DNA from 3 places in the Pseudarthrobacter sp. H2 genome. Region 1 is predicted to be linked to each of the others. Evidence: predicted binding sites of a transcription regulator. Region 1 holds the regulator's gene; each other region holds the start of a gene.
The links. Region 1 encodes HrcA, which represses chaperone genes, less so after heat shock. Its sites were predicted from a motif close to TTNGCACTCGNNNNNNNCGAGTGCNAA; they were not measured.
Positions count from the first base shown of each region.

Region 2: the regulator HrcA is predicted to act here: its motif matches at 7,262-7,288, upstream of groES (co-chaperone GroES).
Region 3: the regulator HrcA is predicted to act here: its motif matches at 6,777-6,803, upstream of groL (chaperonin GroEL).

Region 1 is NZ_CP189594.1:1,705,298-1,714,933, forward strand. Features, by position in the region: gene lepA (translation elongation factor 4) at 1-766, shown strand, start outside; gene hemW (radical SAM family heme chaperone HemW) at 769-2,007, shown strand; gene ACQCSZ_RS08055 (DUF4870 domain-containing protein) at 2,084-2,503, opposite strand; gene ACQCSZ_RS08060 (DUF3097 domain-containing protein) at 2,647-3,495, opposite strand; gene hrcA (heat-inducible transcriptional repressor HrcA) at 3,766-4,779, shown strand; gene dnaJ (molecular chaperone DnaJ) at 4,901-6,028, shown strand; gene ACQCSZ_RS08075 (16S rRNA (uracil(1498)-N(3))-methyltransferase) at 6,031-6,825, shown strand; gene ACQCSZ_RS08080 (GerMN domain-containing protein) at 6,901-7,803, opposite strand; gene ACQCSZ_RS08085 (PhoH family protein) at 8,189-9,277, shown strand; gene ybeY (rRNA maturation RNase YbeY) at 9,274-9,636, shown strand, end outside.
Region 2 is NZ_CP189594.1:613,955-623,590, reverse strand. Features, by position in the region: gene guaB (IMP dehydrogenase) at 1-1,451, opposite strand, end outside; gene ACQCSZ_RS02965 (acyltransferase family protein) at 1,675-3,804, opposite strand; gene ACQCSZ_RS02960 (DUF389 domain-containing protein) at 4,075-5,025, shown strand; gene groL (chaperonin GroEL) at 5,113-6,723, opposite strand; gene groES (co-chaperone GroES) at 6,808-7,104, opposite strand; gene ACQCSZ_RS02945 (hypothetical protein) at 7,344-7,823, opposite strand; gene ACQCSZ_RS02940 (THUMP-like domain-containing protein) at 7,878-9,113, shown strand; gene ACQCSZ_RS02935 (shikimate 5-dehydrogenase) at 9,177-9,636, opposite strand, start outside.
Region 3 is NZ_CP189594.1:3,403,471-3,413,106, reverse strand. Features, by position in the region: gene ACQCSZ_RS15925 (Re/Si-specific NAD(P)(+) transhydrogenase subunit alpha) at 1-551, shown strand, start outside; gene pntB (Re/Si-specific NAD(P)(+) transhydrogenase subunit beta) at 548-2,020, shown strand; gene ACQCSZ_RS15915 (siderophore-interacting protein) at 2,098-2,937, opposite strand; gene ACQCSZ_RS15910 (uracil-DNA glycosylase) at 2,960-3,742, opposite strand; gene ACQCSZ_RS15905 (DUF3263 domain-containing protein) at 3,836-4,168, shown strand; gene ACQCSZ_RS15900 (LytR C-terminal domain-containing protein) at 4,260-4,919, shown strand; gene ACQCSZ_RS15895 (cold-shock protein) at 5,121-5,324, shown strand; gene ACQCSZ_RS15890 (ABC transporter substrate-binding protein) at 5,324-6,646, shown strand; gene groL (chaperonin GroEL) at 6,986-8,623, shown strand; gene ACQCSZ_RS15880 (RNase H family protein) at 8,792-9,636, shown strand, end outside.

The sequences.
Region 1 (9,636 bases):
AATCACGCGTGAGCGCCTCGAACGCGAATATAACCTGGACCTGATCTCCACCGCCCCCAACGTGGAATACGAGGTGACGCTGGAGGACAAGAAGATCGTCCACGTCACGAACCCCAGCGAATACCCCACCGGCAAGATCGCTGAAGTCCGCGAGCCGATGGTGTCCGCCACCATCCTTGCGCCGAACGAGTTTGTCGGCGCCATCATGGAGCTGTGCCAGAGCCGGCGCGGCGTCATGGGCGGCATGGACTACCTCTCCGAGGACCGGGTGGAAATCCGGTACCGCCTGCCGCTGGCCGAAATCGTCTTCGATTTCTTCGACATCCTCAAGTCCAAGACCCGCGGCTACGGGTCGCTGGACTGGAAGGCCGACGGCGAGCAGGTCGCCGATCTGGTCAAGGTGGACATCATGCTCCAGGGCGAGCAGGTGGATGCCTTCTCCGCCATCACGCACCGTGACAAGGCCTACGCCTACGGCGTGATGATGACGGGCAAGCTGCGCGAACTCATTCCGCGGCAGCAGTTCGAGGTGCCCATCCAGGCCGCCATCGGCTCAAGGATCATCGCCCGCGAAAGCATCCGCGCCATCCGCAAGGACGTGCTCGCCAAGTGCTACGGCGGTGACATCACCCGGAAGCGCAAACTGCTGGAAAAGCAGAAGGAAGGCAAGAAGCGGATGAAGATGGTGGGCCGCGTCGAGGTCCCGCAGGAAGCCTTCATCGCCGCCCTCACCACGGACGAGTCCAAGGACAAGGCCAAGAAGTAGCCATGCCTAGCGTTCTTCCCTTGGGCGACCCGGCGCCGCCGGACGGGCTGCTGCCCGGCCAGGCGCTGGAGGGTGCCGCGGAACGGGCCTTCGGGCTCTACGTCCACATCCCGTTCTGTGCCGTGCGCTGCGGCTACTGCGATTTCAACACCTATACGGCCACCGAGCTGGGCGGCGGGGCATCGCAGGATGCCTACGCCACCACCGCCGTCGCGGAAGTGGACTTCGCCGCCAGGGCCCTGTTGGACTCCGGCCTGCCGGGGCGGCCGCTCGGGACCGTGTTCTTCGGCGGCGGAACGCCCACCCTGCTCCCCGCCGAGGACCTGGCCCGGATCCTGGCCGCAGCGATCGCCGCGTGGGGCCTGCAGCCCGGCGCCGAGGTCACCACGGAAGCGAACCCGGATTCCGTCACGCCCGCATCCCTGCAAATGCTGGCCGACGCCGGGTTCACCCGCGTCTCCTTCGGCATGCAGTCCGCCGTGCCCCACGTCCTGAAGGTCCTGGACCGCACCCACACCCCCAGCCGAGTGCCGCAGGCGGTGCAGTGGGCCCGGGACGCCGGCCTCGCCGTCAGCCTGGACCTGATCTACGGCACCCCGGGGGAGTCGCTGGACGACTGGCGCTGCTCGCTGGAGACCGCACTCTCCTACGGCCCGGACCACATCAGCGCCTACGCGCTGATCGTGGAGGACGGCACCAAGCTCGCCGCCCAGATCCGCCGCGGCGAAGTTCCCGGCATCGACGACGACGACCACGCGGTCAAATATGAACTCGCCGACGAACTGATCACCGCCGCCGGGCTGCGCTGGTACGAGGTCAGCAACTGGTCCCGCACGCCGGACCAGGCCTGCCGGCACAACCTCGCCTACTGGCGCGGGGACGACTGGTGGGGGATCGGCCCGGGCGCACACTCACACGTCGGCGGGGTGCGCTGGTGGAACGTCAAGCACCCGACCGCGTACGCGGGACGGCTCGGTGCGGGGGTATCGCCCGCGGCCGGACGCGAAACGCTCGACGCCGAAACCCGCAACGTGGAGCGCATCATGCTCGAAGCCCGGCTGGACTCCGGTCTGGAGATCGCCAGCCTGGGTGGACTGGGGGACACCGGGCGCCACGCCGTGGCCGGGCTCATTGCCGACGGCCTCGTGGATCCCGCCGCGGCCTTCAAGGGCCGGCTGGTCCTCACGCTCAAGGGCCGGCTGCTCGCCGACGCCGTCGTCCGCCGGATCCTGCCGGACTAGCAGCCGTCCCCCCGGCGGCCGGGGCCGCCTCCTGCCTGGTCCGGTTGCCTGAGCCCCTGCCGGAGCCGGGGCGGCCCTACTTTATCCAGCGCAGGTTGAACTCGTAGCGGTGAGGCTGGCCGCGGTTGACGTGGATGCCCGCGGCGACGGAGAAGCACGTGACGGCAATCCAGATCACGGTGGCGAGGACCGCGAAGAGGTTGCCCACCACCGGAATGAACACCAGGATGTTGGCGAGCACCGCGGCGATGGTCGGGGGCAGCGTGAAGTTGAGCGCTTCCTTGGACTCCTGCGCCGTGAAGGGCCCGCGGTCCTTGAAAATCAGGTAGATCAGCAGCGCCGGAACGCAGCCGAGGATGCCGCCGAAGTGCGCCAGCGTGGCCCACTGCCGGTCCTCGTTCGCCGTCAGTGGCAGCGCATTTGCGGGAACGCCATGGTACGGGGGCTGGCCATGGCCGGCCTGGTGGCCCGTGTGTTCGCGTGCGTTATCTGCCACGGTTGCCTCCTTCGGATTTGCGGTGATGCGTTGGTGCCTTGGACGAGACGGAGCGCGCATGGAGCGCGGCCCGTACCAAGAATACTTGCCTTGCCGTGAAAAGAAGATCAGGGCCCGCCCGGGACGGTGCACAGGCCGGGTCGCTAGGGCACGGTGAGGAAGTCGATGACCTCTTCCACCCGGCCCAGGAGGGACGGTTCCAGGTCTGCGTAGCTGCGGACGGCGCCGAGGAGCTTCTGCCAACCCAGCCCGATGTCCTCCTTGGTGCTGTGCGGCCAGCCGAAGGCCCTCAGGATGCCGGTTTTCCAGTCCATGCCGCGGGGGATCACCGGCCATTTGTCGATGCCCAGGACGGCAGGGCGGATGGCCTGCCACACGTCAACGTAGGGGTGGCCCACGATCAGCACGTTTCCGGCAGCGCCGGGGGATGCCATGACGGCGTCGGCGATCCTGGATTCCTTGGAATCCGGCACGAGGTGGTCCACCAGCACGCCGAGCCGGCGGCCCGGGCCCGGGCGGAACGCCGCCACGGCGCCCGCGAGGTCGTCAATTCCGTGCAGGGGCTCGACGACGATGCCCTCCACCCGGAGATCGTCGCCCCAGACCCTCTCGACGAGTTCGGCGTCGTGCTTGCCTTCCACCCAGATCCGGCTCGCCTTCGCCACCTGGGCGCGCTGGCCCTCCACCCGGACCGAACCCGACGCGGTACGGGCCCCGGCGGGGGCCGGGCTCTTCCGGGGTGCCGGCGGCATCAGGCGGATGGGCTGGCCGTCGAGCAGGAAACCGAAGCCGAGCTGGAAGGACCGGGACTTGCCCCGGCGGTCTTCCAGGGCCACGACATGCATCCCGCCGGACTTCTCGACGCGCGTGACGGCGCCGACCCAGCCGGTCTGCACTTCCTCGAGCACCATGCCCCGCTCCACCGGGACCTCGGGCAACTGCTTCGCGGCGGGGGCGGACAGGTCCTGGGGTCCCCAGTTCTGGTACGACATCTCTTACACACTGCCTTGCACTCGGAATGTACGGGGGTCAGGAAACGATCGGGGCCCCGCAGGGCTGTGCCCGGAAACAACTGTGCCCGGAAACAGCTGTGCCCGGAAACACGAGCCGGGAGCGGCACCTGGAGCGAATCCAATGCTAACAACGCGGCGGCTCATATTAGACTGGTTAGCACTTAGGTATGTCGAGTGCTAACCGCAGGCCGCTTTTGCCGGCCGCCAGCGGCCGGCACCGCATGCGGGACAGCCGATTGGAGGTGGAGCGTGAGCGAACCGCGCAAACTCGAAGTGCTGCGCGCCATCGTGGAGGACTACGTCCATTCCCGCGAGCCCGTTGGCTCCAAGGCACTCGTGGAACGGCACCACCTGGGCGTGTCCAGCGCCACCATCCGCAACGACATGGCGGCGCTGGAGGACGAGGGCCTGATCACGGCCCCGCACACCAGCGCCGGCCGGATCCCCACGGACAAGGGCTACCGGCTCTTCGTGGACCAGATTTCGGCGGTCAAGCCGCTTTCCGCGGCGGAACGCCGCGCGATCCAGGCTCTGCTGGAGGGTTCCGACGACCTCGACGACGTGCTGGACCGGACCGTGCGGCTGCTCGCGCAGCTGACCAACCAGGTCGCCGTCGTGCAGTATCCGCTGTTGGGCCGCGCACGGGTACGGCACATCGAATTCGTGCTGCTCGCGCCCCGGAAGGTCCTTTCGGTCCTGATCGCGGACACCGGCAAGGTGGAACAGCGCATCATCGACATCGCCCAGGATCTGCCCGACGACGCCGTCGCAGAGCTGCGGAGCCACTTCCTCGGCAGTCTTTCCGGCACCCCGCTGACCCTGATGCCGCACAACCTGCAGGCCGTCGTGGCGAGCTGCCAGCCGCTCCGGCGGCCCGCGGCCCAGTCGCTCGCCCGCGGCCTTGAAGCCCTCGCCGCCAGCAGCCGCGAAGACCGCATGGTCATGGCCGGGACAGCGAACCTTGCCCGCTCCAACGTCGATTTTCCCCTGAGCATCGGCCCCGTGCTGGAAGCGCTGGAGGAACAGGTGGTCATGCTCCGCCTGCTCAGCGAGATGGCCCAGGACCCCCGCGGCGTGACGGTGAGCATCGGGCGGGAAAACCCGTACGACGGACTCGCCGAGGCCTCCGTGGTGGCGACGGGCTACGGCCCGGATGCGACGGCCAAGGTCGGTGTTCTGGGCCCCACGCGGATGGACTATCCCACCACCATGGCGGCCGTCCGCGCGGTGGCCCGTTACCTTTCGAGGATCCTCGGACCGTGAAAAACCATTCCTGAAGCCCCGTGACAGACCGGGGACCGACCCGTGGCCGTCGCACCCGAGGCTTTTGCCCCTAACCGGCAGTACCACTTACCGGCAGTACAACGAGGAAGAGAAACGAATCTTGAGCAGCCATTACGACGTTCTTGGAGTCTCCCGCGAAGCGACGGGGGAAGAGATCAAGAAGGCTTACCGCAAGCTGGCCCGGACCCTGCACCCGGACGTGAACCCCGGGCACGACGCCTCGGACCGGTTCAAGGCCGTCACCCACGCCTACGAGGTGCTCTCCGATCCGCAGAAACGCCGAATCTACGACACCACCGGCAACGAGAACGGCACCGACAACGGCTTCGGCGGGGGCAGCTACGCCGGCCAGGGCTTCGCCTTCCAGGACATCTTCGAGACCTTCTTCGGCGCCGGCGGCCAGGCCGGGCCGGCGTCCAGGGTCCGCCGCGGCCAGGACGCCCTGATCAGCGTACGGATCGACCTCCGCGACGCCGTCTTCGGCGTCAACAAAAAGCTCGAAGTCGACACTGCCGTCACCTGCCCCACGTGCGAAGGATCCTGCTGCCGCCCGGGCAGCCGCCCGGAACGCTGCGACATCTGCGGCGGCAGCGGCCAGGTCCAGCGTGCCGTGCGCTCCATCCTCGGCCAGGTCATGACCACCGCCGCCTGCGGAAGCTGCGAGGGCTTCGGCACCGTCATCAAGGATCCCTGCAACGAGTGCAGCGGCCAGGGCCGGATCCGCAGCCGCCGCTCGCTTACCGTCAAGGTTCCGGCCGGCGTCGCCACCGGAACCCGCATCCAGCTGTCGGGCCAGGGCGAGGCGGGCCCCGCCGGCGGCCCCGCCGGCGACCTCTACGTGGAGATCCGGGTCAACAACGACCCCACCTACGTGCGCGACGGCGACGACCTGCACGCGAGCCTGAACATCCCCATGAGCGCCGCCGCCCTCGGCACCGAAGTCAGCCTCGACACATTCGACGGGCTGCAGGAGATCGACGTCAAGGCAGGGACCCAGTCGGGCGAGGTCATCACCCTGCGCGGACTCGGCGTCACCCACCTGCGCGGCTACGGCCGGGGGGACCTGAAGGTCCACCTGCAGGTGGACACCCCCACCAGGCTCGACGCCGCCCAGGAGGACCTGCTCCGGCAGCTCGCGAAGCTGCGCGGCGAACAGTTCACCGACGGCAAGCTGGCCGCGAGCGGCGGCGTCTTCGCCAAGCTGCGGGACCGGCTCGGTAACCTGTAGCGGTGAGCAACCCGGTTTTCTTCACGGCCCCTGGCACCCTCGAGGCGCAGGTCCCCGGTTCGACCTTCGTCCTTGAGGGGGCCGAGGCGCGCCACGCGGTCACGGTGAAGCGCCTCGCCGTGGGGGAGACTGTCGACATTGCCGACGGCGCGGGCAGGCGGCTCACCGGCACCGTCACCGCCGCGGCGCCCGGCGAGCTGACGGTGGAGTGCCTGGACGTCGCCGTGGAGCCCCGGCCGGCGCTCCGCCTTGTCCTCGTGCAGGCCCTCGCCAAGGGCGACCGCGACGAGCTCGCGGCGGAGACCGCCACCGAGCTCGGCATCGACGCGGTCATCCCCTGGCAGGCGGAACGCTCGATCGTGCGGTGGAAGGCCGAGCGCGCCGCGAAGGCGCACGCGAAATGGCAGTCGGTCGTCACGGCGGCCGCCAAGCAGGCGCGCCGGGCCTGGATCCCCGAGGTGCGGGCCGCCGTCGACGGCCCCGGGCTGCAGGCGGCCGTGGCCGCCGCGGACCTCGCGGTCATCCTGCACGAGGATGCCGTCCGGCCGCTGCGCCAGGTGCTCGAGGCCTGGCTGGACAGCCGGCCGGGCGGGGACAACGACGGCGGCTCGCCCGCCGGACAGCCCCGCGAGATCCTGCTGATTGTGGGCCCGGAAGGCGGCATCAGCCCGCGGGAAGTGACACGGCTGTGCGGCGCCGGCGCCGTCACGGCGCTGCTGGGCCATCATGTGCTGCGCTCATCCACCGCCGGGCCGGCCGCGACCGCGCTGGCCAGCGACATCCTCGGCCGCTGGTAACACGCTGGCAGCAGCCCGAGGCTGTTTCAAGGCCGCTCGCGGCTATCCGGCAGACGGCCGGCGGACGGCCGGCGGCTATTTGACGGTGAAGCCGCGGGTGTCGGCGGTGGGGTCCTGGGCCGGGTTTCCCGCGTCAAGCTGGGACACCCGGACCTCGTAAGTTCCAGGGCCCAGGTTCACCGGCAGGGTGAACGCGCCGGGCCGGGCCGTGTCGGCGGAGGCGCTGGCGCTGCCGTCCAGGAACGGGGTCTTGGCGTTGCCGCCATCGACGCGCAGGACCTCCCAATGCAGCTTCCCGCCCGGAACGGTGCTCCGGCCATTGATCTTGACCGCTCCGCCGTCCACGGACGTCCCCTCCTGGGGATCGATGATCCACACCGGGGCGACCATCCCCATCCGGCGGGAGGTCGGCGAACCCAGCCGGACGTGGTTGAAGGCGAGGTAGTCGGTGTGCCCGTCCACGAGCACCACCACCTGGATCTGCTGCCCGGAGTCGATGAGGCCGGCGCTGGCTCCGGCCGCCGTCGCGGTATAGACGAGCTGCTGGACGGCGCGTTCGGCCATCGCCGCGTCCACATTGGAGTTGAAGGCGTCAGCTGACACGTCCACGGTGATCACGTTCTTGCCGGAAATGGAGGTGGCCAGCTTCTTCGGGTTCTGCCACGGCGTGAAGAAGTCCGGATCCAGCGGCTTCTGGGACATCATCACCTTCAGGGCCCGGGTGACGGGGTTGTCCTGTTCCGGCACATCACGGAACTCGCGGTAGAGGAACACGCTGTCGTTGCTCCGGCCGATCCAGTAGACCGGGGCCTTGTTGGCGGCCTGGGTGGTTTCCAGCGGCGCGCTGGTGGTCGGGGCACCGGCCGACACCTCGCCGGAGATGGCCTGTGAGGGGCTGCCGGAGTTCGTGATACCCGGCTGGGGAGTGGCGACGCAGCCGGAGAGGAACAGGGCTGCGGGCAGGATGACGCCCAGCACGGCCCGACGCGTGCGCGCGCCTGCTGCCGTTTGTCCAACTCCACGCTGCCTGATGGCCGCTGTCCTTTCCTGGGGCGATTCCTGCCGTGCCCACGGCCGGGTTCCTGCGTGGGATGCCCCGGCGGCGGCCGATTTCCAGCATGGCACACCGGCGCGGACCGGCGGCCGTGTTTTCCGTCCGGGGGACCAACTGCAACGGGAACGATATGAGGCCGATACGAAGTTGATACCTAAAACGGCGGCACGCCGTGCTGGCGTAAGATGGAAGAACCCGCTGAATCCCGGAACGCAAAGGCAAGCACCGAAAAGGCAAGCCCCGTCGGACCGGACCAGTGGGCAGACCATTTCCGAACTGGAGGGGACCAGAGGCCCGCGGGCCAACATCATGACTGAAGCAACGAACGGCAAGGCCCGGATCAGCGCCGGCGGGCGCGCCGCAGGTGAATTTCCCCACTCCCTACCAGGGCTGCGGACGGAGGTGGTCCTGTTCGATGACTCCGATCAGATGGTCCAGTCCCTCGGCAGCCATGACGAGGCCTTGCGGTTCATCGAAAACCAGTTCCCGGCCGTCGACTTCCATGTCCGCGGCAACGAGCTCTCGATCAGCGGGTCCTCCGCCGACGTGCCGCGGATCATGCGCCTGCTCAACGAGGTGCGCGGCCTGGTCGCACGGGGCACCGTCATCACCCCCGCCGTGCTGCAGCAGCTCGTGTCGCTGCTGCGGAGCCAGTCCCTGCAGAACCCGGTCGAAGTCCTGACCACCAACATCCTCTCCACCCGGGGCAGGACCATCCGCCCGAAGACACTGAACCAGAAGAACTACGTGGACGCGATCGACGCCAACACGGTGATCTTCGGGATCGGCCCGGCCGGCACCGGCAAGACGTACCTGGCCATGGCCAAGGCCGTGCAGGCCCTGCAGCAGAAGGAAGTCAGCCGCATCATCCTGACCCGGCCGGCCGTCGAGGCGGGGGAGCGGCTCGGCTTCCTCCCGGGGACCCTCAGCGACAAGATCGACCCCTACCTGCGCCCGCTCTACGACGCCCTGCACGACATGATGGACCCCGAGTCGATCCCGCGCCTGATGGCCGCCGGCACCATCGAAGTCGCCCCGCTGGCCTATATGCGCGGGCGCACCCTCAACGACGCCTTCATCATCCTGGACGAGGCGCAGAACACGACGCCCGAACAGATGAAGATGTTCCTGACCCGGCTGGGCTTCGGCTCCAAGATGGTGGTCACCGGCGACGTCACCCAGGTGGACCTCCCGTTCGGCACCCGCTCGGGGCTGCGGATCGTCGAGGAGATCCTGCAGGGCATCGAAGACATCAACTTCTCGGTGCTGGATGCCTCCGACGTCGTCCGGCACCGGCTGGTGGGCGACATCGTCAATGCATACGGCATCTGGGATGAGATCCAGAGAAACCGGGTCAAGCACTCCGTGGCCCGGGACAAGCGGGGAGAGCGCGCGTGAGCATCGAGGTCAACAACGAGTCCGGCATCGCCGTCGACGAAGCCGCGCTGGTGTCGCTGTCCCGGTTCATCTTCGAACGTCTCTTCATCCACCCGCAGGCGGAGCTGTCCATCCTGCTGGTGGACGAACCGGCCATGGAGAAGCTGCATATCGAGCTCATGGATGAGCCCGGCGCCACCGACGTGCTGTCCGTCCCGATGGACGAGCTCACCCCGGGCACCCCGGACAAACCGACCCCGCAGGGGATGCTCGGCGACATCGCGATCTGCCCCCAGGTGGCCCAGGTCCAGGCGAAGAACGCGGGACACTCCACCCAGGACGAGATGCTGCTGCTCACCACCCACGGCATCCTGCACCTG
Region 2 (9,636 bases), 1.1 Mb from region 1:
TTCAGGCCAGCCGGTGTGATCCGGACGAACTTTCCGCGGGCCTTGAGCTCGGGAATTGTCGGGGCTCCCGTGTAGAACATGGTCTGGCGGAGCCCGCCGACCAGCTGGTACGCGACGGAGGCCAGCGGGCCGCGGTAGGCCACACGGCCTTCGATGCCTTCCGGGATGAGTTTGTCATCGCCGGAGACGTCGGCCTGGAAGTAGCGGTCCTTGGAGTAGGAGGTGTTCTTGCCGCGGGTCTGCATCGCCCCGAGCGAACCCATGCCGCGGTAGAGCTTGAACTGCTTGCCGTTGACGAAGATCAGGTCGCCCGGGGACTCGTCGCAGCCTGCCAGCAGGGAGCCGAGCATGACGGTGTCGGCGCCGGCGACCAGCGCCTTGCCGATGTCTCCCGAGTACTGCAGGCCGCCGTCGGCGATCAGCGGCACGCCGGCGGGGATGGCCGCCTTCGCGGATTCGTAGATGGCCGTGATCTGCGGAACGCCGACGCCGGCGACGACGCGGGTGGTGCAGATGGAGCCGGGCCCGACGCCGACCTTGATGCCGTCGGCGCCGGCGTCGATGAGCGCCTGGGCGCCTTCGCGGGTGGCGGCCTGGCCGCCGATGATGTCCACGTGTGCAACGGCGGGGTCCGACTTCAGGCGGTGGATCATGTCCAGCACGCCCTGTGAGTGGCCGTTGGCGGTGTCCACGAAGAGGGCGTCCACGCCGGCGTCGACGAGCGCCATGGCACGTTCCCAGCCGTCGCCGAAGAAGCCGATGGCCGCGCCGACGCGCAGGCGGCCTTCCTCGTCTTTGGTGGCGAGCGGGTACTGCTCGGCCTTGGTGAAGTCCTTGGTGGTGATGAGGCCCTTGAGCCGGCCCTGCTCGTCGACGAGCGGGAGCTTCTCGATCTTGTTGGTCGCGAGCTTGTGCGAGGCTTCCTCGCGGCTGATGCCGACGTGCCCGGTGACGAGGGGCATCTTGGTCATGACGTCGCTGACGAGGCGGATCGGGAAGTCCGCCTCCGGGACGAAGCGGGTGTCGCGGTTGGTGACGATGCCCAGCAGCCTCATGCCCTCGTCCACCACCGGCAGGCCGGAGACCCGGTAATGCGAGCAGATCTCGTCCAGTTCGGCCAGCGTGGCCTCGGGGCCGATGGTGAGCGGGTTGGTGATCATGCCGGATTCGCTGCGCTTGACCCGGTCGATCTGGTCCGCCTGGTCGGCGATGGAGAGGTTGCGGTGCACGACGCCGAGGCCGCCCTGGCGGGCCATGGCGATCGCCATCCGGGACTCGGTGACGGTGTCCATCGCGGCGGACAGCAGCGGCGTCTGGACCGTGATGCGCTTGGAAATCCGGGACGAGGTGTTCGCTTCGGAGGGAATCACCTCCGTGTGGCCGGGCAGGAGCAGCACGTCGTCATAGGTCAGGCCGATGAAGCCGAAGGGGTTGTGTTCGGGCTGGGTCATGAGTGCGCCTCTTACCTTGGGTTACGGGGTTTCACGGGTAGGGGTTGCAGCAGATGACCAGCCCGTCATTACGGGCATGGCCTGTGCAGAAGTGTTGAGTAAATAGTAGAACCTCGGCGGCGATCCCCATATTCCGGGGCGGCAATGTGAGGTACGGCATGAGCCCTGGCGGGTGCGGCCCGGCGGGTGCGGCGGGCGCGGCCGCCGGCGGGTGCGGCCCGGCTCAGTTCCAGCCCGTGGCCGCGAGCAGCCGCTGCTCGAACATCGGAATCATGGTCTGGACATACGTCTTGGTCAGGTGGTTGTCGTCCTTGTAGACGTACACGTTGCCCACCACCGCTGGGCATGTTCCCCCCGCGCAGATGAAATCGCTCAGGTCCATCAGGTGCAGCCCCGCCACCTTGCCCCGGTACCCGTCCAGGGGCGAGGAAGCCGCCAGGGACTCCTGCAGCGGCATGTTGCATTCCGGTGCGGTCGGGCCGTTCTTCTGGACGCATTCGGGCATGTTCATGGTGAAGCGCGGGTTGTCGCGGATCCCGACCACTTCCATGCCGGCGTCGGTGAAGGGCCGGACGCCTTCCAGGTACCCGGGCACCTCGGTTTCGAACGGCGCCTCGACGTGGGTCATCGACGCTACCGTGAAGACGGCGTCCGGGCGGTGCTCCAGGACGTACGCGGCACTTGCCTGATTGAAGGCGTTGCACCCGGCGTCCCGGTCCGGGCTCTCGCCGCCGAACCGGCAGTTGCCCTTCAGTAAGGTCACGACTTCCCAGCCGTGGATCTTCGCGATCGGGCCGAGGGCTGCCATGTACTGCTGGGCATGCGAGTCCCCGAGCACCACGATCCGCTTGGTGACGGTGTCCGGCGGGCTGTTCTGCAGGCAGCCGGACAGCTCGGGATCGGCGGGGACGTTGGCACCGGTGCACAGCCCGTCGATATCGGCCCACTCGTTCTTCATGGCGGCTGGAGCCGGAATGAGCTTCGCGTCCGGCGTCGGCTTGCCCGCATTCTCCGGCGCGAGGGCGGCGGCGCCGGGGGTCAGTTCCCGGGGCTGCGACGCGGCCGCGGCCTCCTCGGCCAGCAGTTGGGTCTGCCAGACGGACACGGGCGCCGCGAGCAGGGCGCCGCAGGCGGTGATGACGACGGCGGTGCGCCAAGTGCGGCGTTCCGGCCAGTGCCACTCGCGCAGCGGCTTTTCCACGAAGCGCGTGGTCAGCACGGCCAGCACAAGCGAGGCGGCGACAATCATGAGGCCCTGCACCAGGCTCGGGGAGGTGATCCCTTTCCCGGTGAGGGCCAGGACCAGCAATGGCCAGTGCCAGAGGTAGAGGGCGTAGGAGTTGTCGCCCAGGGAAACGAGGGGCTTCCAGCTGAGCAGGCGGTCCACGCCCAGGCGGCTGCCGCTTTGCCCGGCGACGATGATCGCGGCCGCCGCCAGCGTCGGCCACAGCGCCACGAAGCCGGGGAAGGAACGGTCCACGCTCAGCAGCAGCCCGCAGGAGAGCATGGCGGCCAGCCCGGCCCAGCCCAGCGCCACCCTCAGGATCTTGCCGGGCCTGAGGTAGGGCAGGGCCAGGGCCAGCAGCGAGCCGAGGGCGAACTCCCAGAGCCGGGCGCGCGTGTCGAAGTAGGCGTACGCCTGGTTGGTGGCCGTCTGGTCGATGGAGTACACGAGGGACGCCACGAAGATTGTGCCGAAGCCGGCCGCCAGCAGCAGCCGGTAGTTCAGCAGCCGGTCAGTCAGTCGGTCAAGCCGGCGGCCGGTTTCCGCATCCGGCACACTCCGGGGCCGGAGCAGGCGCCGGAGCAGGCTGCGGAGCAGTGCCGTGCCGGCAAACACGAGCGGCCAGAGCAGGAAGACCTGCCCCTGGATGGACAGCGACCAGAAGTGCTGCAGGGGGCTGGCACCGGAGTGGTCCTGCGCGTAGTATTCGACGGCGCTGTCCCCGAGGAGCCAGTTCTGCCGGTAGAGCAGGGAGGCCCAGGCCTGGTCCAGGACCTCCGGCCAGCGGCTTTGCGGAAGGATGGCCCAGGTCCCGGCGAGGACGCCGAGGACCACCACGACGACGGCGGGCAGCAGCCGCTTGAGCAGGTGCAGCCAGTGGCGCACGAGACGGAGGGGTTTGCCGCTTTCCACCTTCCGGGCAAAGCTGAGCGTCATCAGGAAAGCCGAAATGAGCAGGAAGATGTCCACGCCCCCGGAGACCCGTCCGAGCCACACATGGTAGGTGACCACCATGAGGACCGCGAGGGCGCGGAGGCCCTGGACCTCGGGGCGGTAGCCGGATGTCCGGCGCGCGGGAGAGCCCGCGTCCGCCGTCCGCGGACTGCCCGTGGCTCGCTCGTTCGACACAAAATCCCCCTGGCCGGTTTCCAAAACATCAATGTTACCGAGCCGTAATTTTCCTGGCCAATCGTCGCGGCCGCCGGCCCGACCTCCCCAGGCCCCTTCGCACCCGGAGGACATGCCCAGCCTTGGCGCCCGGGACCGGGCATAGCCGGAATATGTCCATGCGCCGACACGGGCGCGGGGCATGTCCAGCGGTGCCGGGGCTGGGCCTGAACCCGAGCCGAACCCACGACGAAGACCGCTAGTCTTTTACGAGTCGGAGGAGGCCGCCTTGTGATCGTGCAGTTGCGGATTTGTGTCCCGGACGAGTTGTCCGGGTCGGTGGTCGAGAAATGCTCCGGGCAGCTTGGCGTCGCGGAAGTGGCCCTCCCCCCGGGCGCCTCGGTGATGCCTCCGGGGGACGTCATCCTGGTTCTCCTCGCACGGGAGTCCGTGGAGCGGCTGGTGGAGGAACTCCAGGCCCTTGGCGTTCCGGAACGGGGGTCAATCTCCGTCACGACGCCCGAGCTGGTGGTCTCGGCCCGCGCAGGACAGGCAGAGGCGGCAGCTCCCGGCGAGGGCGCCGACGCCGTGATCTGGGAGGAGGTGTCCCGCCAGACCGGCGAAGATTCCCGGCTGACGTGGAGCTTCCTGGCGTTCCTGGTGCTGGCCACCCAGCTGGCGGCCATCGGCATCGTCACCGACTCGCCCATCGCCATCGTCGGCGCCATGGCGGTGGGCCCCGAGTTCGGTCCGCTGGCGGCGCTGGCCGTGGCGCTGGTGCGGCGCCAGGGCCGGCTCGGGCGCGGCGCCGCCCTGGCCCTCGGCGTCGGCTTCCCCGTCGCCATGCTCGCGGCAGCCCTTGCCGCGTGGCTGTCGGTGCCGCTGGGTCTGTTTCCGGCCGACGTTTTGGAGCGCGGCTCCGCCGTCGAGTTCATCTACCACCCCGGCCCGTATTCCCTGATTGTCGCCGTGCTGGCCGGGACCGCCGGGATGCTCTCCGTGATCGGCCGGCGCTCGGCGGCGCTGATCGGCGTGTTCATCTCGGTGACCACAGTTCCCGCCGCCGGCTATGTGGCCGTGGCGCTGGTCCTGGGCGAATACGGGAAGGCGGCCGGCTCCGCCCTCCAGCTGTTCCTGAACCTGGTGGGAATCGTGGCCGCGGCCACAGCGGTGCTGGTGTTCTACCGGCTCATCCAGCGCCGGAGCCGTGCCGGCACAAAAACAGGGGGCCGGACCAGCTGATGCTGGTCCGGCCCCCTGTCCTGAAGCGGAGTCCGGAACACCGGCGCCGGAAGCGCCGGTGGGCCGCCTTAGCGCCGGTGGTCCGCCTTAGTGCTGGTGGCCCGCGTGCGCGTCATCATCGGCGGGCTTCTCGACCACGAGGGTTTCCGTGGTGAGGACCAGTGCCGCAATGGACGCTGCGTTGCGCAGGGCCGCACGCGTCACCTTGACGGGGTCGATAACGCCGGCCTCAATCAGGTCTTCGTACTCGCCGGTCTTGGCGTTGAAGCCCTGGTTGTTGGCGGATTCGGCCACCTTGGCGACGACGACGTAGCCGTCGAAGCCGGCGTTCTGGGCGATCCAGCGCAGCGGCTGGGTCAGTGCCCGGCGGACGATGCCGACAGCAGCAGCCGCGTCACCTTCGAGGGCCTGCACGGCGGAGTCCTCATCGAGCGCCTTGAGGGCGTGGATGAGGGCGGCGCCGCCGCCGGCCACGATGCCTTCTTCGAGGGCAGCGCGGGTGGAGGACACGGCGTCCTCGATGCGGTGCTTCTTTTCCTTCAGCTCAACCTCGGTGGCAGCGCCGACCTTGATCACGCCGATGCCGCCGGCCAGCTTGGCCAGGCGTTCCTGCAGCTTTTCCTTGTCCCAGTCGGAATCCGTGCGGGTCAGCTCGGCGCGCAGCTGGGAAACCCGGGCTGCGACATCCTCGGCCGAACCGGCGCCGTCGACGATGGTGGTGTTGTCCTTCGTGACGGTGATGCGCCGGGCGGTACCCAGCACCTCGAGGCCTACCGTGTCCAGGCTAAGGCCCAGTTCCGGTGAGACAACCTGTGCACCCGTGAGGGTGGCGATGTCCTGCAGCATGGCCTTGCGGCGGTCACCGAAGCCCGGGGCCTTGACGGCAACGACGTTCAGGGTGCCGCGGATGCGGTTGACGATCAGCGTGGAGAGGGCCTCGCCGTCGACGTCCTCGGCGATGATGAACAGCGGCTTGGAGCTCTGCAGCGCCTTTTCCAGCAGCGGCAGGAAATCCTGGACCGAGGAGATCTTGCCCTGGTTGATCAGGATCAGGGCATCTTCGAGCACTGCTTCCTGGCGTTCGGCGTCGGTGACGAAGTACGGGGACAGGTAGCCCTTGTCGAACTGCATGCCCTCGGTCAGGACCAGTTCGGTCTGCGTGGTGGAGGATTCCTCAATGGTGATCACACCATCCTTGCCGACCTTCCCGAATGCCTCGGCCAGCAGTTCGCCGATCTCATCGCTCTGCGCGGAGATGGAGGCGACGTTGGCGACCTGGGTGCCGCCAACCGGGCGGGCGTTTTCGAGCAGGCGGGCGGCGACGGCCTCCACAGAGACCTCGATGCCCCGCTTGATCTCGCCCGGGGCTGCGCCGGCAGCAACGTTGCGCAGGCCTTCCTTGACCAGGGCCTGGGCCAGCACGGTGGCGGTGGTGGTGCCGTCACCGGCAACATCGTTGGTCTTGGTGGCGACCTCCTTGGCAAGCTGCGCGCCAAGGTTCTCGTACGGGTCGTCCAGCTCGACTTCACGGGCGATCGTGACACCGTCGTTGGTGATCGTGGGTGCGCCCCACTTCTTGTCCAGCACGACGTTGCGGCCGCGCGGGCCAAGCGTCACCTTGACAGTGTTGGCGAGCTTATCGATGCCGGCTTCAAGCGACCGGCGGGCAGCGTCGTTAAACGCAAGCTGCTTTGCCATGGTTTTGTCCTTTCAAGACAGAACCCCGCGCAACGGACCTATCAGACGTGAATCAGACGGATCGGCGGCGCGGGGTCCGGAGAGTTACTTTACGACGATCGCCAGAACGTCGCGGGCGGACAGCACGAGGTACTCGGTGCCGCCGGTCTTGACTTCAGTTCCGCCGTACTTGGAGTAGATGACGACGTCGCCGGTGGAGACATCGATCGGAACGCGGTTGCCGTTGTCGTCAAAGCGGCCGGGGCCTACTGCAACAACTTCGCCTTCCTGCGGCTTTTCCTGCGCGGAGTCCGGGATGACCAGGCCGGAAGCCGTGGTCTGCTCGGCTTCGAGCGGGCGGACAACAATACGATCCTCAAGAGGCTTAATAGAGACCGACAAGGACCTCTCCTATTCGTCAGCAAATTCGTGGACAGTAAAACTGTGGTCCCGTGGCTGGCAAACCGTCGTCGCGGTGCCGGCAGCAAGCCTGGCGGGCAGTTCTTCGTGTGTTAGCACCCTCCTAGGGAGAGTGCTAATCACGACTCTATGTAAGGAGTTAGCACTCGGTCAAGGCGAGTGCCAGAAATCCGCTCCGGATGAACGCCCGTGTCCTGCCGGAAGGGGGCTGCCCGCGCGTGCTACTGCCCGGCGAGGTCCTCGAAATCCACGTCCTCGCCGTTGGCTTCGTCGTCGTCCCTGCCGGGCTCATTCCGGTGGCGGTACAGCATGAGCCCCCCGGCGGCCGCGAGGACGACGCCGATGACCAGGCCCATGATGCCGCCGAGGCGGGCGGCGGCGTAGGTGCCGCGGATCGATGCGGCCTCCTCGGTGGCGTCCCTGACGTCCTTGCCGCCGACCGAATAGACGGTGGCGTTGAAGGAATCCAGGAAGAAGATGATGACCAGCAGTGCAACGCAGACGATTGCGATGACGCTTCCGGCGATCAGTGCCGGTCGGGCAAACCTGGCAAGCCCCCGGCGGCCGCGGTGGTCCTCTTCGGCGTCCTGCCGCGCTGCGCTTTGGTCGGACCCGTTCAGCCCGCCGAGCCCGCCGTCGCTGCGCTGATCGTTGCTGCCGTTCCCTGCCGTGCCACTGTCTTCCGCGCCGCTGTCTTCCATGCCGTCAAGACTATCGGGCGTCCGGAGGAGGGCGCCTCCACTACGCTTGTCCCCATGGCTGACGCACCGCAGGATCAGATCGCCCCGCTCCTCAATCCCGAGGGGTGGGAGCTGCTGGCGTCGCTGGGACCGTACCGCGAGGACGAGGCTTTCCGGCTCAATGCCTCGCTCCGGAAGGCCGGCCACTCCCCCGAGCTGGTCTCCGCCGTGCTGACCCAGTCGCGGCTCCGGACCAGGGCCGAGGCCAAGTTCGGCGAGTTCGCCCGCCAGATGATCTTCACCCGGGCCGGCCTGGAGCAGGCCACCCGGCTCACCGTGGCGGCCCGGCATGCGCAGCGGTTCGCCGAGGCGGGCATCGCCCATGTGGCGGACCTCGGCTGCGGGCTCGGCGCCGACGCGATGGCGCTGGCCTCCCTGGACATCACTGTCACGGCGGTGGAACTGGACGAAACCACGGCCGCGTGCGCCACCATGAACCTGATCCCGTTCCGGAACGCCACCGTGGTCCACTCGGATGCCACCTCCGTTTCGCTGGAGGGGATCGACGGCGTCTGGCTGGACCCGGCCCGCCGCACCACGTCCACTTCGGGCACCAAGCGGCTCTGGGATCCGGAGGACTTCTCCCCGCCGCTGTCCTTCGTGGAGTCCCTGGCCGCCTCCGGCCTGGCCGTGGGTGTGAAGATGGGCCCGGGCATGCCGCACGACTCGGTGCCGGCGGGCTGCGAGGCCCAGTGGGTCTCGGTGGGCGGGGACGTCACCGAGGTGGCGCTGTGGTTCAACGCGGTGCGGCGCCCCGGCATCCGGCGGGCAGCCCTGGTGCTGGGCCCGCAGGGCGCGGCGGAACTCACCAGCGGCGAGGACTTCGACGGCGGGCCGGTCGCCCCGGTCGGCCCCGTGGCGGGATACCTGTACGAGCCCGACGGCGCCGTCATCCGCGCCGGGCTGGTGGCCGACGTCGCCCTCGCGCTGGGCGGCCACCTGCTCGATGAGCACATCGCCTACATCTGCGCCCCGGAGCTGCAGGACACCCCGTTTGCCCGGGCCTACAAGGTTCTGGAGGTGATGCCGCTCAACGTGAAGGCCCTCAAAGCCTGGGTCAGGGACCACGGCATCGGCGTCCTGGACATCAAGAAACGCGGCACCTCGGTCACCCCGGAAGAGCTGCGCAAGCAGTTGCTCCCCGCGGGGAAGACTGCAGGGAAGAACAAGAAGACGGCCACCCTGGTGCTCACCAGGATCGGTGAGGACAAGGTGGCCATCGCGGTGGAGCCTGTCCAGCTCCCGGCCTGACTCCGGGCCGCCGGGTTGCTGCTGCCGGCCTGCCGGGTTGCAGTTGCCGCAGCTACCTGCGCGCTACTGGGCCCGCATGAACTCCTCGGCGGCCCGGATCTGCTCGTCGGTGGGCCGGATCCCGGTGTACAGCACGAACTGCTCCAGCGCCTGGATGGTGGCGACCTCGGCTCCGGTGATCACGGTCTTGCCCGCCGCGCGCGCAGCCTTGACCAGCGGCGTCTCCGCCGGCAGCGCGACGACGTCGAACACCACCGTGGCGGCCTCCACCGCCGCCTGCGGGAAGGACAGCGCATCGGCGTCGGGTCCGCCGGCCATGCTCCCTGTCATACCGATAGGGGTGACGTTGATGAGCATGTCGGCGGCGCCCTCCGTCTCCGCGGCGGGAACTTCCGCGCGCCAGGCGAAGCCGTAGAGCCCGGCGAGCGCGCGCCCCGCTGCCTCGTTGCGGGCGATCACGGTCACGTCCGTGAAGCCGGCGTCGCGCAGCGCCGCCACCGTGGCCTTGGCCATCCCGCCGGAG
Region 3 (9,636 bases), 1.7 Mb from region 1:
CCAAAGACAAGGACGGGGTCCTGAGGATCGACTTCGACGACGTCGTGCAGCGCTCGGTGACGGTGGTGCGGGACGGGGAGAAGACCTGGCCGCCGCCCCCTGTCCAGGTCTCCGCCGCGCCCCCGGTGCAGACTGACGCCGCGCGTGCCGGGGAGTCCGCTGCCGGGACGGCGGCGAAGAAGACGGGACTGGGCCCTGCCGGCAAGGCCTGGCTCATTGCCGCGGGCATCGCGGTTCTTTTTGGGATCAACGCGGTAGCTCCGGCGCCGCTGCCGCAGCACTTCACCGTGCTGCTGCTCTCCATCGTTGTCGGGTTCTACGTCATCGGGAAGGTCCACCATGCCCTGCACACCCCGCTGATGTCCGTGACCAACGCCATCTCGGGCATCATCGTCGTCGGTGCGCTGCTGCAGGTCACCTCCGGGAACATCGTCATGCAGGTTCTCGCCGCCGTTGCGGTCCTGCTGGCCAGCATCAACATCTTCGGCGGCTTCGCCGTCACGCGGCGCATGCTCGCGATGTTCTCCCGCGGAAAGAGCGCCAACGGATGAGCGCCGCACACGAAGCAACCCAGATCATAGCCAGGAGTCTTACCGTGTCTGAAACCGTCTCCGGTCCGTTGACCGCAGAGTCCATCGCGGGAGCGGCCTACATCGTCGCGGCCCTGCTGTTTATCCTCAGCCTTGCCGGCCTGAGCAAACACGAGAAGGCCCGTACGGGCGTCATCTACGGCATCTCGGGCATGGTGATGGCCCTGGCGGCCACCATCTGGCTGACCCTGCAGGGCGCGTGGGGGTCAGAGCCGGCCCGCACCGGCCTGGTCCTCCTCGTGGCCGCGGTGCTGGTCGGCGGCGCCATCGGACTCTGGCGCGCCCGGGTCGTGGAAATGACCGGGATGCCGGAGCTGATCGCCCTGCTGCACAGTTTCGTTGGCCTCGCCGCAGTGCTCGTCGGCTGGAACGGCCATCTGGAGGCCCCCCATCTGCCCGAGGCCCTGAGGGCAGTCCATCATGCCGAGGTCTTCATCGGGGTCTTCATCGGAGCGGTGACCTTCACCGGCTCGATCGTGGCGTTCCTCAAACTCTCGGCCAGGATGAAGTCCTCACCGCTCATGCTGCCCGGCAAGAACGCCATCAACCTCGGCGCCCTCGCCGCGTTTGCCGCACTCACCATCTGGTACGTCAACGACTCCCAGCTGTGGCTGCTCATTGTTGTCACCGTGCTGGCCCTGGGCCTGGGCTGGCACCTGGTGGCCTCCATCGGCGGCGGCGACATGCCCGTCGTCGTCTCCATGCTCAACAGCTACTCCGGCTGGGCCGCCGCAGCCGCAGGCTTCCTGCTGAACAACGACCTGCTCATCATCACCGGCGCCCTGGTCGGCTCCTCCGGCGCCTACCTGTCCTACATCATGTGCAAGGCCATGAACCGGTCCTTCATCTCCGTAATCGCCGGCGGCTTCGGCATCGCCGCCCCCACCGCGGCGGACGCGGAGTACGGCGAGCACCGCGAAATCACCGCCCAGGCAACCGCCGAGCTGCTCTCCAACGCCTCCAGCGTCGTCATTACCCCCGGCTACGGCATGGCAGTCGCCCAGGCCCAGTACCCCGTCGCCGAACTCGCCCACAAACTGCGGGAGCGGGGAGTGGACGTCCGGTTCGGCATCCACCCCGTCGCCGGACGGTTGCCGGGCCACATGAACGTGCTCCTCGCCGAGGCGAAAGTCCCCTACGACATCGTCCTGGAAATGGACGAAATCAACGAGGACCTGAACGGGACCTCCGTCGTCCTCGTCATCGGGGCAAACGACACCGTGAACCCCTCCGCGGCCGAGGACCCGTCCAGCCCCATCGCCGGCATGCCCGTGCTCCGTGTCTGGGAGGCCGAGAACGTCGTGGTGTTCAAACGGTCCATGGCCGCCGGCTACGCCGGTGTGCAGAACCCCCTGTTCTTCCGGGAGAACTCACAGATGCTCTTCGGCGACGCCAAACAACGTGTCGAGGACATCCTCCGCGCGTTCTAACAGCCGCCCCGGGCCGGCGGTGCCGCTCCAGCGGATCACCGCCGGCCCCGGCTCCGCGACACCCTTGGAGCTTGGCGTCAGATCTTCCCGATGGGCTGTTTCTTTTCGGCCTGGAAGTCGTCTTCCACCCGGCCCGTTGCCCAGTAACCGGAGAGCGAGACCTGCCCGCGCTCCAGGCCGCGCTGGACATAGAAGACGTCCCGCAGGCCCTTCATGTAGCCGCGCTCACCGTGGGCGAAGACCTGAACCCGGCCCTCGGGCCACTCGGCGTCCCGCACGGCATTGACCAGCAGTTCGCTGGAGCCGGCCGGGACGCCGCCGCGCTTCAGCCAGACGAGTTCGACGCCGGCGGGCGCCCCGATCTGCTGGATGTCGGCGTCGCCGTCGACCTCCAGGAAGGCGAGGCCGGTGGCATCCTGCGGCAGCGACTCGATGGCTGCGCTGATGGCCGGCAGCGCGGATTCGTCGCCGGCGAACAGGTGCCAGTCCGCCGTCGGGTCCGGGTTGTAGCCGCCGCCCGGGCCGGTGAAGATGAGGCGGTCCCCGGGCCGGGCGGAGTCCGCCCAGGGGCCGGCGAGGCCTTCGTCGCCGTGGATCACGAAGTCGATCGCAAGTTCCCTGGCCGCCGCGTCGACCCAGCGGACGGTGTAGGTGCGGGTATGCGGCCACTGAGCGCGCGGCATGGATTCCCGGACGGCCCAGAGATCCAGCGGCTCCGGGTACCCGACGCCGGGCTGCGGGAACACGATCTTGACGTAGCGGTCCACGTAGCCGTTGTTGACGTAGCCGTCGAAGCCCGGGCCGCCGGCGACGATCCGGACCATGTGCGGTGAGAGTTGCTCGCGCCGCAGGACCGTGAGGTCTGTCTGCGGGCGGGAGTTGCGGCTGGCAGTGGTGGCGGCGGGGACAGAAGTCATGGACCTAAGCCTAGCGAAGCAGCTACGCAAGCGGCGGCAGTTCCCAGTCCACCGTGCCGTCGCCCTGGTCCTGGAGGAGGGCGTTGGCCCGGCTGAAGGGCCTGGAGCCGAAGAAGCCCCGCGATGCCGAGAGCGGGCTGGGGTGGGCGCTGGAGAGCACCGGGCAGGATCCCAGCAGCGGCCGGACGGAGTCGGCGTCCTTCCCCCAGAGGACCGCCACGAGGGGCGGAATGCCGCCGTCTGCGGTACGGCGGCTTGCGACAGCGCTGATGGCGGCCGCCGTGATGGCCTCCCACCCCTTCTGGCGGTGCGAGCCCGCCGCCCCGGCGCGGACGCTGAGGACCCGGTTCAACAGCAGGACCCCCTGGCCGGTCCAGCGGCTTAGATCCCCGTGGACGCGCGGCGGCAGGCCGAGATCGGCCTCGAGTTCCTTGTAGATGTTGGCGAGGCTGCGCGGGATCGGGCGGGTGGCGCCGTCCACCGCGAAGGCCAGCCCGACGGCGTGGCCCGGCGTGGGGTACGGGTCCTGGCCCACGATCAGGACACGGACGGCCTCCAGCGGCTGGCGGAATGCCCGCAGCACGTTCGACGGCGACGGCAGGACCGCGTGGCCGCCAGCAACTTCGGCGGCAAGGAAGCCCAGGACGGTACGCAGTTGCCCCTCAACCGGGGCGAGCGCCGCCGCCCAGTCGGGGGCGGCGAGCCCCGCCAAGGGCAGCTCGGCCAGCTCGGCGAACCCCAAGGGGTCTGCCGCCGGCTCCAGCTGGAACAGCGCGGCGGGCTCAGAGGGATCGGAAGCAACCACAGGCTCCATTCTCGCAGGCCGCGCAATGACAACCGTCGTAGCCGGCCCGTAACATGGAGACCGAGCTTTTTTCCAGACCAGCCAAGGAGTGACGTGGCCGAAACAGCGCAAGAGCACCTGCCGGCGTCGGAAGATACCGCCGCGGACACCGGCCCGGACGGGTCGCCCGGGGAGTCCCCGCTGAGCAGCCGGGAGCAGCAGATACTCGCCCTCGAACGGCAATGGTGGAAGTACGCCGGGGCCAAGGAACAGGCGATCCGGGAGCTCTTCGACCTCTCCGCCACCCACTACTACCAGATCCTCAACGCGCTCATCGATACCGAGGCTGCGCTGGCGCACGATCCTATGCTGGTGAAGAGATTGCGTAGACTACGTACGTCACGCCAACGTGCCCGCACTGCACGCCGTTTGGGTTCAGAGGCGTAAAACCGCGTGAAGAACAGCCGGAAATGCAGATTCCCGCGCTGAACCCGGCCGCGGTCACTTCGTAAGAAATCAGCAAGGACGTCGTTCTACCATGACCAAATATGCTCGGGATGAATTTGATCGGGTCCCGGAGACCTCCACGCGCCAGGGTGTCCACCGGGCAGTCTCCACGCCCCGGCGCCGCAGCCTGGCCCCGATTCTGGCTGCCGGCTTCGCAGCCCTGGCCATCGGGCTCGTGGCGTTCCTGATCCTGCCGAAGCTCGGCTTCGCCTCGGCCGGGGAATCCTCGGCCCTGACCGCGGAGGCGGCCGGTTCCTCCGCATCGCCGGCACCCGCCGCCCCAAGCCCAACGCCCTCCAGCGCGTACCCGGGTGCGTCCGCGGGTGCGTCCGCGGGTGCCACCAGCGAAGCGCCCGGCGGGTCGCCGTCGGCGTCCGCGCCGGCCGGGGACACCCCGGCGGCGGCCGTCCAGCCCGTGGACAAGACGCAGCCGGTGACGATCTACAACGGGACCACCACGGCAGGGCTCGCCAGCCGCGTGGGCGGCACCGTCTCGTCCGCCGGCTGGACACTGGGCCAGCTGGGCAACTGGCCCGGGGCCCGCCAGCAGACTTCGGTGATCTTCTACACCGGCAAGGCGCAACAGGGCAACGCCGAGGCCCTGGGCACACTCCTGGGCATCCCCACGATGGTGCAGTCCGCGGAATTCAACGCGCCGCTCGTCGTCGTGCTGGGGCCAGGGTTCCAGTAGTCCCTTCCGGTTACGCCTGAATAACTATTCGCCGCCGACCCGGCCCGCACCCTGCTCCCGCACGGAAGGCTGCGGATACAGTGTCTGCGGACCTTGTTTTGCATTCCGCGTTTTGCATTCTGCGTTTTGCATTCTGCGTTTTGCATTCCGCGGCGCACATCGTGGTGAGCCGTTCGCCAGCTAACTGAAAGTGTGGACACCATGGCACTGGGAACCGTGAAGTGGTTCAACGCCGAAAAAGGCTACGGCTTCATCACCGTGGACGGCTCCGGAGACGACGTCTTTGTGCACTGGTCCGCCATCGTCGGCGAAGGGTACCGCGCACTGGACGAGGGCCAGCGGGTCGAGCTTGAGGTCGGCGAGGGCGAAAAGGGCCCGCAGGCCGAAAGCGTCCGGCCCGCCTGATGTTCTTCCCCGCTGCGCATTCCCGACGCCGGGGGCGCGCCCTGCGCCTGCGCCCCGCCGCCGCGGCGGGGGCCCTGGCGGTCCTGGCGATGACCGTCCTGGCGATGACCGTCCTGGCGATGACCGGCTGCGCGTCGGGCACCGCCCGCATCACCGCGGCCGATGCCAGCGGTGACGGCACGCTGCGGGTCGGCCTCATCCTGGACAACACGGGCCGCCAAAACTTCCTGAATGCGCCGCAGCTGGCCGCGGCACGGCTCGCCATCAAGGAAATCAACGCGGCGGGCGGCCACAAGGGCAAGCCCGTGGAGCTGCTCCCCGAGACGATCAGCCAGGACACGGCCGCGCAGGCCAAGGCGCTTGTGGCGGCCGGGGCCGACGTCGTGATTGGCCCGACAGACTCCAGCCGCGCCCCCGGCGCGATCGATGTGCTGTCCCATGCCAAGGTGGCGGTGATTTCCCCGGCCAACGCGGCCAGCGGGCTCAGCAAATACAAGAGCGGCGGCTACTACTTCCGCACCGCGGCCGCCGACATCGCCCAGGCGCCGGTGCTGGTCAAGCTCGCCAGGGACGGCGGCGCCAGGACCGTCGCCGTGGTCCATGAGGAGGGCAGCTACGGCAAGGACGTGTCCGCCGCCGTTGCCGCCGCGGCCAGGCAGGCCGGACTGGACCCGGTGGCCGATGCCGAGTTCAAGCCGGGACAGGCCGGGCAGGCCGCCGCAGCCGCCAAGGCCGCGGCCCCCGACGCCGTCGTCCTCATCTCCCGCGAGGGCGCGCAGGGCGCCATCGCGGAACTGAACAACGTCGGACTGGCGGGCAGGAAGCTCATCCTCAGCGACGGCGCCGTCAACCAGTACGGTTCCGGCCTCGGCTCCCTGGCCCTCGACGGCGCCCGGGGAATCCTGCCGGGCATCTTTCCGACCGTGGACTTCCAGGCGAAGCTGGTGGCCGTCGATCCCGGCCTGAAGGACATGACCTTCGCCGCCGAGACATATGACGCCGTCAACCTGGCCGCCGTCGCGGCCGCTGCGGCCCAGGACGACGCCGGCACGTCCATCGCGGCGAGGCTCGTCGCCGTCTCCGGCGGCAGGGCAGGAGGCAGTGCGCAGGCCGCCGGCGAGGCCGTCGCCTGCCACAGCTACCAGGAATGCGCCGAGGCGATCCGCGCGGGCGGGCGCCCCGACTACGACGGCGAGTCCGGCGGGATCAACTTCGACGCCAATGGCGACGTGACCGCGGCCAACTACATGGTCTACAGCTACGGGGCGGGCAACGTGGCCACGATGAGCGGCAGCGAAACGGCCAGCAGCAGCGGCGGCTGATCGCTCGTAGCGTATTGCGACGTTGCACTGTGCCGGTACAGAGCCCGTACCGCGCCGGTTCAGGGCCGAAACGGCCGCGCCCGGCCGCCCCACTGCTTGCACTCTCCCCGGGGGAGTGCTAATTATTGACTTAGCACTCCCGAGTATTGACTGCTAAAACGACGCCCGGTTCGCCCGGTCACGAAGTGGCGCAGCCGGTCTGGGAGCGAAAGAAATACCTGGCTGGGGTGAGATCCCGGGCCCAGCGGCGTACAGAGGCCGCCGGGCAAGGATCGTCCGTCGCGGGCACCGCAGCATAGGTTCATTCTTAACGACTGTCCCGAAAGGACTACTGCCGTTATGGCCAAGATCATTGCATTTGATGAAGAGGCACGCCGCGGTCTTGAGCGGGGCCTGAACATCCTCGCCGACGCCGTCAAGGTCACCCTCGGCCCGCGTGGACGCAACGTCGTCCTCGAAAAGAAGTGGGGCGCCCCCACGATCACCAACGATGGTGTTTCCATCGCCAAGGAGATCGAGCTGGACGATCCTTTCGAGAAGATCGGCGCCGAGCTGGTCAAGGAAGTTGCCAAGAAGACGGACGACGTCGCCGGCGACGGAACCACCACCGCTACCGTGCTGGCGCAGGCCCTGGTCAAGGAAGGCCTGCGCAACGTCGCGGCCGGCGCTGATCCCCTGTCCCTCAAGCGCGGCATCGAAAAGGCTGTCGAAGCTGTCACCCGCGAACTCCTGGCTTCCGCCAAGGAAATCGAAACCAAGGAAGAGATCGCCGCTACGGCGTCCATCTCTGCCGGTGACAACGAGATTGGCGCCCTGATTGCCGAAGCCCTGGACAAGGTCGGCAAGGAAGGCGTCATCACCGTCGAGGAGTCGAACACCTTCGGCCTCGAGCTGGAGCTCACCGAAGGCATGCGCTTCGACAAGGGCTACATCTCCGCTTACTTCGTCACCGACTCAGAGCGCCAGGAAACGGTCCTTGAGGATCCGTACATCCTGATCGTCAACTCCAAGATCTCCAGCGTCAAGGAACTGGTTGCTGTCCTCGAAAAGGTCATGCAGTCTTCCAAGCCGCTGCTGATCATTGCCGAAGACATCGAGGGCGAGGCCCTGGCCACCCTGATCGTCAACAAGATCCGCGGCACCTTCAAGTCCGTTGCCGTCAAGGCTCCGGGCTTCGGCGACCGCCGCAAGGCGCAGCTCGCCGACATCGCCATCCTCACCGGTGGCCAGGTCATCTCCGAGGAAGTCGGCCTCAAGCTTGAGACCGCCGGCCTCGAACTCCTGGGACGCGCCCGCAAGGTCGTTGTCACCAAGGACGAGACCACGATCGTCGAAGGTGCAGGCGACGCCGACCAGATCGCCGGCCGCGTTTCCCAGATCCGTGCCGAGATCGAAAACTCCGATTCCGACTACGACCGCGAGAAGCTGCAGGAACGCCTGGCCAAGCTGGCCGGCGGCGTTGCAGTCATCAAGGCCGGTGCCGCAACCGAAGTTGAGCTCAAGGAACGCAAGCACCGCATTGAGGACGCCGTCCGCAACGCGAAGGCTGCCGTTGAAGAGGGCATCGTCGCCGGCGGTGGCGTTGCCCTGATCCAGGCCGGTGCCAAGGCATTCGCCAACCTGCAGCTCTCCGGCGACGAGGCAACCGGTGCGAACATCGTCCGCGTTGCCATCGACGCCCCGCTGAAGCAGATCGCCTTCAACGCCGGCCTCGAGCCCGGCGTGGTCGTCGACAAGGTCCGCGGGCTGCCTGCAGGCCACGGCCTGAACGCAGCTACCGGCGAGTACGTCGACCTGCTGGCCGCCGGCATCAACGACCCGGTCAAGGTCACCCGCTCTGCCCTGCAGAACGCGGCTTCCATCGCCGGCCTGTTCCTGACCACCGAGGCCGTTGTGGCCGACAAGCCGGAGAAGAACTCCCCGGCCATGGGTGGCGGCGACGACATGGGCGGCATGGGCGGCATGGGCGGTTTCTAACCACCCGGCTTCCAAGCCACCGAACCTGTAAGTTCGACGACGGCGGTTCCACCTTCGGGTGGGGCCGCCGTCGGCGTTTCGGAGACGTTGCTCTATCACTTTGGGTCCCTAAGAAGCCCGGATAGGAACCGGAAGTGAGAGAGCATCGCAATCTGGCAGGATGGACCAGTGACAATTACAGCAGCGGCCGACGGTTCGGCTTTAGGAAATCCCGGTCCGGCCGGATGGGCCTGGTACGTGAATGACGACTGCTGGCGGGCCGGCGGGTGGCCCCATGGCACCAACAACCAAGGCGAGCTGATGGCCGTCCTGGACCTGTTCAGGTCCACCGCGCACCTTCCCGGCGAAAAGCTGCATATCCTCTGCGACAGCCAGTACGTCATCAACTCTGTGACCAAATGGATGCCAGGGTGGAAGCGCAAGGGCTGGCGCAAGTCGGACGGCAAGCCCGTGATGAACGTGGACCTCCTCAAGGACATCGACCGGGCGCTCACCGGGCGCATGTACACCTTTGAATGGGTGCGCGGCCACGCGGGGCACGACCTCAACGAGGCGGCCGACGACCGTGCCCGGGCGGCAGCCACGGCCTACCAGCAAGGTGTTGCCGTCCGGCAAGGCCCGGGCTTCGGCCCCGCCCAGGAGGGCGCGACGCTGCAGGGCACGACGCAGGAGGGCGCGGCGCCGGCCTACGCCACGCCGGCCGACGCGGCGCCTCCTGCGCAGGCAGCACCTGCGGCACGCCCCGCGGCCCCGCTGCGGGGCGGCCAGCAAGAACTGTTCAGCACCCCCGATCTCTTCAGCACCCCCGATCTCTTCAGCGAGCTGGACGAGCCGGTACCCGCCGCGGGCGGGGACATGAGCCCCGAAGCCATCGTCGAGTCCCTCGAGCGCGAACTGCTCCGCCCGGAAACCCGGGCGGACCTGGGGCGCACCGGAGTGCTGCTGCATCCCGACTTCACCGAGATCGGCAGCTCGGGCCGGATCTGGACCCGGGACGACTCGATGATGGCCCT